3 regions of the Ectobacillus sp. OTK genome follow, and region 1 is predicted to be linked to each of the others. Evidence: a T-box and tRNA genes for the amino acid it is inferred to sense, from the RefSeq annotation. Region 1 holds a T-box; the other regions hold tRNA genes.
The links. The T-box of region 1 lies ahead of trpS (tryptophan--tRNA ligase). A T-box ahead of a tRNA ligase gene usually reads a tRNA of that ligase, here a tRNA-Trp.
Positions count from the first base shown of each region.

Region 2: it encodes a tRNA-Trp, which carries the amino acid that the T-box ahead of trpS (tryptophan--tRNA ligase) is inferred to sense. The anticodon was not compared.
Region 3: it encodes a tRNA-Trp, which carries the amino acid that the T-box ahead of trpS (tryptophan--tRNA ligase) is inferred to sense. The anticodon was not compared.

Region 1 is NZ_AP048547.1:1,232,478-1,234,710, reverse strand. It holds gene AC6HZ4_RS06080 (DUF3899 domain-containing protein) at 84-458, shown strand; T-box leader at 504-714, shown strand; gene trpS (tryptophan--tRNA ligase) at 851-1,840, shown strand; gene AC6HZ4_RS06070 (hypothetical protein) at 2,019-2,189, opposite strand.
Region 2 is NZ_AP048547.1:1,019,959-1,022,191, reverse strand. It holds gene AC6HZ4_RS05100 (penicillin acylase family protein) at 1-700, opposite strand, end outside; tRNA gene AC6HZ4_RS05095 (tRNA-Glu) at 1,033-1,104, opposite strand; tRNA gene AC6HZ4_RS05090 (tRNA-Asn) at 1,108-1,182, opposite strand; tRNA gene AC6HZ4_RS05085 (tRNA-Ile) at 1,210-1,283, opposite strand; tRNA gene AC6HZ4_RS05080 (tRNA-Trp) at 1,288-1,361, opposite strand; tRNA gene AC6HZ4_RS05075 (tRNA-Thr) at 1,369-1,441, opposite strand; tRNA gene AC6HZ4_RS05070 (tRNA-Phe) at 1,477-1,552, opposite strand; tRNA gene AC6HZ4_RS05065 (tRNA-Asp) at 1,556-1,631, opposite strand; tRNA gene AC6HZ4_RS05060 (tRNA-Met) at 1,636-1,712, opposite strand; tRNA gene AC6HZ4_RS05055 (tRNA-Ser) at 1,736-1,823, opposite strand; tRNA gene AC6HZ4_RS05050 (tRNA-Ala) at 1,831-1,903, opposite strand; tRNA gene AC6HZ4_RS05045 (tRNA-Arg) at 1,910-1,983, opposite strand; tRNA gene AC6HZ4_RS05040 (tRNA-Leu) at 2,013-2,098, opposite strand; tRNA gene AC6HZ4_RS05035 (tRNA-Gly) at 2,104-2,175, opposite strand; tRNA gene AC6HZ4_RS05030 (tRNA-Leu) at 2,209-2,233, opposite strand, start outside.
Region 3 is NZ_AP048547.1:606,321-608,553, forward strand. It holds tRNA gene AC6HZ4_RS03075 (tRNA-Asn) at 3-77, shown strand; tRNA gene AC6HZ4_RS03080 (tRNA-Ser) at 81-171, shown strand; tRNA gene AC6HZ4_RS03085 (tRNA-Glu) at 178-252, shown strand; tRNA gene AC6HZ4_RS03090 (tRNA-Val) at 259-334, shown strand; tRNA gene AC6HZ4_RS03095 (tRNA-Met) at 357-433, shown strand; tRNA gene AC6HZ4_RS03100 (tRNA-Asp) at 438-513, shown strand; tRNA gene AC6HZ4_RS03105 (tRNA-Phe) at 517-592, shown strand; tRNA gene AC6HZ4_RS03110 (tRNA-Thr) at 628-700, shown strand; tRNA gene AC6HZ4_RS03115 (tRNA-Tyr) at 707-791, shown strand; tRNA gene AC6HZ4_RS03120 (tRNA-Trp) at 797-870, shown strand; tRNA gene AC6HZ4_RS03125 (tRNA-His) at 882-957, shown strand; tRNA gene AC6HZ4_RS03130 (tRNA-Gln) at 1,075-1,149, shown strand; tRNA gene AC6HZ4_RS03135 (tRNA-Gly) at 1,155-1,229, shown strand; tRNA gene AC6HZ4_RS03140 (tRNA-Cys) at 1,238-1,312, shown strand; tRNA gene AC6HZ4_RS03145 (tRNA-Leu) at 1,314-1,394, shown strand; gene AC6HZ4_RS03150 (DsbA family protein) at 1,592-2,233, shown strand, end outside.

The DNA of each region.
Region 1 (2,233 bases):
CCCTTGTATATAAATTTCCATAATTTGTATAATATAATAGCATTAATATTTTTAAAACTCTCGGAGGGAACATTTTGAACCGAATGATAGCTTCCACAGGTATTATGATTGGGGCATCCATTGGTATTTCTGTTATAGCCGTCTTGCTTCAACATCCAGACTCCTTTCTATTGCCTTTTGTAAACACCCTGTTTTATATCGCGCTTCCCTGCACCGTCATCGGAGGATTTTTTTTCCTGCTTGAACGCGGCTTTTTTAATATTACAAGGTACGCGTTCCGCAAAATGTTTCGGATTACGAATGCAAAGCAAGTATCTCTTTTAGGGGAAGAACCGCCAATAGAGGATAGAGACCTTTTATACCGAACCTACTCGTTTCGTCTTACATATCCATTCCTTATTACAGGTGTGATTCTCGCGGTTTTATCTATAGGAATTAGCTTTGCTGTATTAGCATAGCTTGCATCGTATTGGAAATTTGCTATAATAGGTAGAGAATCTTATAGTCTTGCGATGAGAAAGAAGAGTACATATTGAGGTCATTTCAGAGAGCTTGTGGCTGGTGCGAGCAAGCAATGATACAGTATGGAATGGGCTTTTGAGCACCGAACCGAACTTAAAGTAGGCTTCGGCGTTTCGTCCGGCGTTACCGGATTTGAGTGGTTTTGCTTTTGCAAAATAATTAGGGTGGCACCACGGTCCATTCGTCCCTATGTTTGTTAGGGATGAATGGGCCTTTTTTGTTTCGTATTAAGAAACGCGGAATCGGCCAATGGAGCTAGACAGTGCTCTAAAAGTTATACTTTCTTATAGTTTAAACGAATTTAATTTACGTAGGGAGGAACTGCAAAATGTCAGTTATTTTTTCAGGTATTCAGCCAAGCGGCACGATTACAATCGGCAATTACTTAGGCGCTATGAAGCAATTTGTGGAGCTGCAAAACGAGCATGATTGTTATTTTTGTATTGTCAATCAACATGCGATTACAGTCCCGCAGGATCCGGTAGCACTGCGCAAAAATATTCGCAGCCTTGCCGCTTTATATTTAGCATGCGGAATCGATCCAGAGAAGTCCACATTATTTGTACAATCAGAAGTACCTGCTCACGGGCAGCTCGGATGGATTATGCAATGCATCGCTTACATTGGCGAATTAGAACGCATGACACAATTTAAGGATAAGTCCAAAGGCAAAGATGCGGTTGCGGCCGGCCTGCTTACCTATCCGCCATTAATGGCAGCTGATATTCTGTTATACAATACAGACATCGTACCTGTCGGCGATGATCAAAAGCAGCATATCGAGCTGACACGTGATTTAGCAGAGCGCTTTAACAACCGCTACCGTGAAGTATTTACCATCCCGGAAATTCGCATTCCAAAGGTCGGCGCACGGGTTATGTCTTTAACAGAACCAACAAAGAAAATGAGTAAATCTGATCCAAACCAAAAATCAATGGTAAGCCTTCTTGATGACCCAAAAGCTATCGAGAAAAAGATCAAAAGCGCTGTCACTGATTCTGATGGCATCGTGAAATACGATAAAGAACAAAAACCAGGCATCTCCAACCTGCTTACCATTTACTCCTCATTCTCTGGCAAAACAATTGAAGAGCTGGAAGCGCAATATGCAGGAAAAGGCTACGGCGATTTCAAAGGTGACTTAGCGCAGGTTGTTGTGGATGCACTTAAGCCAATTCAAGAGCGCTATAATGAGCTGATTAGTTCTCCTGAACTTGATGAGATTTTAGATAAAGGCGCTGAAAAGGCAAACAAGGTTGCAATGAAGCAGCTTCGAAAAGTGGAAAACGCGATGGGCTTAAGCCGTAAAAGACGATAATAGAAAAGGGTGTATCTATTAAAGAAAACTCGCCGACTGGCGAGCCGTTAGGCGAAAACAGAGGCCGTAACTGCACTTTATTCTTAATAATTTCCTACTACGTCGAATTCACTTCTAGCTGGAAATTTATATTTTCTTAAACGTAGAAGCAAAAATCCGCCGTGATGGCGGATTTTTCTTATTTTTTCTTCTTTTTCAGCTTTTGCATCGATTTAATCAAAGCATCGCGCTCACCTGCGTCGGATAGCTCCTCGGCAAATTCTTGGTCCTCACGCCGCTTTGCCGCAAACTTTATTTGGCCAGCGGACGCATTATTATTTGGCGCGGCTTGCTCATTCCAATCTCCCATGTTATCTCACCTCTTTCCCTTTTCTTAGTATGGGAAAGCAGAGT
Region 2 (2,233 bases), 210 kb from region 1:
TAATCTCAGCTGCGTCCTTCGGATAAGCCGGGAACAAATCAAGCGCCTTTTCCTCTGACACCGTATTTAATAAATATTGACGAAATGCTTGCCCCTTCCACTGTCCCCCTAAATCAAAAGCCATATACTTTCCAATTGTTAAAGAGTCTACTGGTGTCCATGGCTTTGGCTCATAACCAAGAAATGTAAATTCAATCGGCCACTTATTTGCTTTTCGTGCCTCATTTATGTATAAATTCACACCTTCCGCATACCACTTTAACACCTGTTTAGCTTCATTCGAATATACATTATAGGACGCTTCGGCTGCTCTTCGTAAACCAAGCGTCAGAAAAAATCGATCTTGTTCTATTGTTTGTTCACCGATTACTTCACTCAACTCGCCAGATGCCTGCCGACGACTTAAATCCATTTGAAATAATCTATCCTGTGCTGTTACGTACCCTTGAGACACATATAAATCATGCAGATTTTTTGCTTCAATATGCGGTACTCCATTTTGGTCTCTCGTGACCGTTACCAAGTCCTGCAATCCTCTTAAGGAAATTTCCCCCTTAATAACGGGCAAACTTCTTTTTACATATAATGTCCCACCTGTATAGGCAACTGTAAGGAGTAGTAAAATAGAAACGGTAAATATAACAAGAAATCGAACCCATCTTCTTTGTTTTGACTGCTGCTGAGTGACTGTATCCTGCATCATGCCCACACTCCTTTATGAGATTGGAAAAGCTCTATTTAGTAATAGGATTGAAATAAATTATCCATTTGCCTCACTTATAATTCACTGTTTTAAATTTCCTAAGTTCTCCCTCTTCATCTTCTTAAACCTCCGATTTAGCGGTCCACGTCTTTGTCCATATTAGTTCCATTATATGTCTCCCTTTAGAGAAAATCTTATATAATATTCTTTTTTTTACTCTATTTCCCTTTTTCTATATAAAAAGAATCGATAAAATATCAGTTCCTTAAATTATTTATTCTTTATATGAACAAAAAAAGAGCCAGCAAATATTGCTGACTCTTTTTTAATGACCCGTACGGGATTCGAACCCGTGTTACCGCCGTGAAAGGGCGGTGTCTTAACCACTTGACCAACGGGCCATATGGCTCCGCAAGTAGGATTCGAACCTACGACCTATCGGTTAACAGCCGATTGCTCTACCGCTGAGCTATTGCGGAATAATTCAATTTAAATAATTGAAACAATGGGCCTAAATGGACTCGAACCATCGACCTCACGCTTATCAGGCGTGCGCTCTAACCAGCTGAGCTATAGGCCCTCTTTGGCAGGGGCAGTAGGAATCGAACCCACACTGGAGGTTTTGGAGACCTCAGTTCTACCTTTAAACTATACCCCTAAAGGTATGCCGGCTAGAGGACTTGAACCCCCAACCTACTGATTACAAGTCAGTTGCTCTGCCAATTGAGCTAAGCCGGCGTAATATATTTTTTATAACCAGAAAGTTTAACAAATGGTGGCTCGGGACGGAATCGAACCGCCGACACGAGGATTTTCAGTCCTCTGCTCTACCGACTGAGCTACCGAGCCAAATGGCGGTCCCGACGGGGATCGAACCCGCGATCTCCTGCGTGACAGGCAGGCATGTTAACCACTACACCACGGAACCATTTTGGTTGCGGGGACAGGATTTGAACCTGCGACCTTCGGGTTATGAGCCCGACGAGCTACCAGACTGCTCCACCCCGCGACGATAATATACTAAATATAAAATGGAGGAGGGTGTGGGATTTGAACCCACGGACGTGTTACCGTCTCCGGTTTTCAAGACCGGTGTATTAAGCCGCTCTACCAACCCTCCATAAAAGTGGAGCCTAGCGGGATCGAACCGCTGACCTCCTGCGTGCAAAGCAGGCGCTCTCCCAGCTGAGCTAAGGCCCCATAAAGCGCGCCCGAAAGGACTCGAACCCATAACCTTCTGATCCGTAGTCAGACGCTCTATCCAATTGAGCTACGGGCGCATATGTTGAACATATTTTGTATGAAGCAGTGCCGAGGGCCGGGCTCGAACCGGCACGGTAGTCACCTACCGCAGGATTTTAAGTCCTGTGCGTCTGCCAATTCCGCCACCCCGGCATGAAAGCGGAAGACGGGATTCGAACCCGCGACCCCAACCTTGGCAAGGTTGTATTCTACCACTGAACTACTTCCGCATGACAAACACTGCAATCCTATACAATTGTAAATGGTGCGGGTGAAGGGACTCGAACC
Region 3 (2,233 bases), 630 kb from region 1:
ATTCCGCAATAGCTCAGCGGTAGAGCAATCGGCTGTTAACCGATAGGTCGTAGGTTCGAATCCTACTTGCGGAGCCAAATGGAGAGCTGTCCGAGAGGCCGAAGGAGCACGATTGGAAATCGTGTATACGTCACAAGCGTATCGAGGGTTCGAATCCCTCGCTCTCCGCCATTACATGGCCCGTTGGTCAAGCGGTTAAGACACCGCCCTTTCACGGCGGTAACACGGGTTCGAATCCCGTACGGGTCACCAACATGTGGAGGATTAGCTCAGCTGGGAGAGCATCTGCCTTACAAGCAGAGGGTCGGCGGTTCGAGCCCGTCATCCTCCACCATATAAATTGAATTTCTTATCATCGCGGGGTGGAGCAGTCTGGTAGCTCGTCGGGCTCATAACCCGAAGGTCGCAGGTTCAAATCCTGTCCCCGCAACCAAAGTGGTTCCGTGGTGTAGTGGTTAACATGCCTGCCTGTCACGCAGGAGATCGCGGGTTCGATCCCCGTCGGGACCGCCATTTGGCTCGGTAGCTCAGTCGGTAGAGCAGAGGACTGAAAATCCTCGTGTCGGCGGTTCGATTCCGTCCCGAGCCACCATTTGTTAAACTTTCTGGTTATAAAAAATATATTACGCCGGCTTAGCTCAATTGGTAGAGCAACTGACTTGTAATCAGTAGGTTGGGGGTTCAAGTCCTCTAGCCGGCATCATGTGGAGGGGTAGCGAAGTGGCTAAACGCGGCGGACTGTAAATCCGCTCCCTCAGGGTTCGGCGGTTCGAATCCGTCCCCCTCCACCATCTATAGGGGTATAGTTTAAAGGTAGAACAGAGGTCTCCAAAACCTCCGGTGTGGGTTCGATTCCTACTACCCCTGCCATTCTTGTAATGGCGGCTGTGGCGAAGTGGTTAACGCATTGGATTGTGGCTCCAACACTCGTGGGTTCGATTCCCATCAGTCGCCCCATTTAAACCTAAATCTTTACAGTGATTAGTGAATGGGTTATAATGGAGAATAATGAGGAATGTATTAATCAGAATTCACATATTGGATTCGAAGGTGTATAACATAAAGTTTTATCAGTGGGCTATAGCCAAGCGGTAAGGCAACGGACTTTGACTCCGTCATTCGTTGGTTCGAATCCAGCTAGCCCAGCCATATATGCGGAAGTAGTTCAGTGGTAGAATACAACCTTGCCAAGGTTGGGGTCGCGGGTTCGAATCCCGTCTTCCGCTCCAAAATATTCGGCGGCATAGCCAAGTGGTAAGGCCAAGGTCTGCAAAACCTTTATCCACCGGTTCGAATCCGGTTGCCGCCTCCATGCCGGTGTGGCGGAATTGGCAGACGCGCACGACTCAAAATCGTGTTCCTCTGGAGTGTCGGTTCGACCCCGACCACCGGTATAAAAAACCTTTACTATCAAAGTAAAGGTTTTTTTTTATGTAAATATAAAGAATGTGACAGCTTTTTGAACGAACGATCTTTCCGTTGGACGAGTGCTATATACGTTGGTATGATGTGTAATAGAAGATGCTTTCTGAGTATTACATGATGGAGTGGCAATACTAGAAGTAAATACAACAGCAACGGAGAATAAAGAATGAAGTCTAAACAGTTTTCTACATTATTTATGATTTTTTCGCTGGCATTTTTAATTTTGGTTGGGGTAATTGTTTATACAATTATAGGAAAGAAAACAGAAGATAAACAGGATCCATTCGCATATAAGGAGCAACAAACATTAGGGGATCAAGATGCCCCTGTCCATATTGTCGAGTTTGCAGATTTTAAATGTCCAGGCTGCAAAAAATGGGATGAGCATGTTCTTCCTCAAATCCAAAAGGAATATATTGATACGGGAAAAGCCCAGTTTCACTTTATTAACTTCCCATTCATTGGAGACGATTCTGATTTAGGCGCTGCTGCAGGCGAAGCAATTTACAAACAAAACCAAGATGCTTTTTGGAAGTTTTATGCTGAGCTGTATGCTGCTCAGCAAGATACGGATCAAGTGTGGATTACTGAGGAACTGCTTATGAAAATTGTAAAAGAGAAGCTCCCTGAAATTAATGTAAAGCAATTTCAAAAGGACTTGAATAGTCAAGCGATTCAAAAGATGGTTCAGCAGGATAGAGACTTAGCTTTAGAATTGAAGGTGCAAGGGGCTCCTACTGTTTATGTAAATGGAAGCCTTGTGGATGCTAACTATGATGGAATTAAGAATGCAATTGAAGAAGCATTG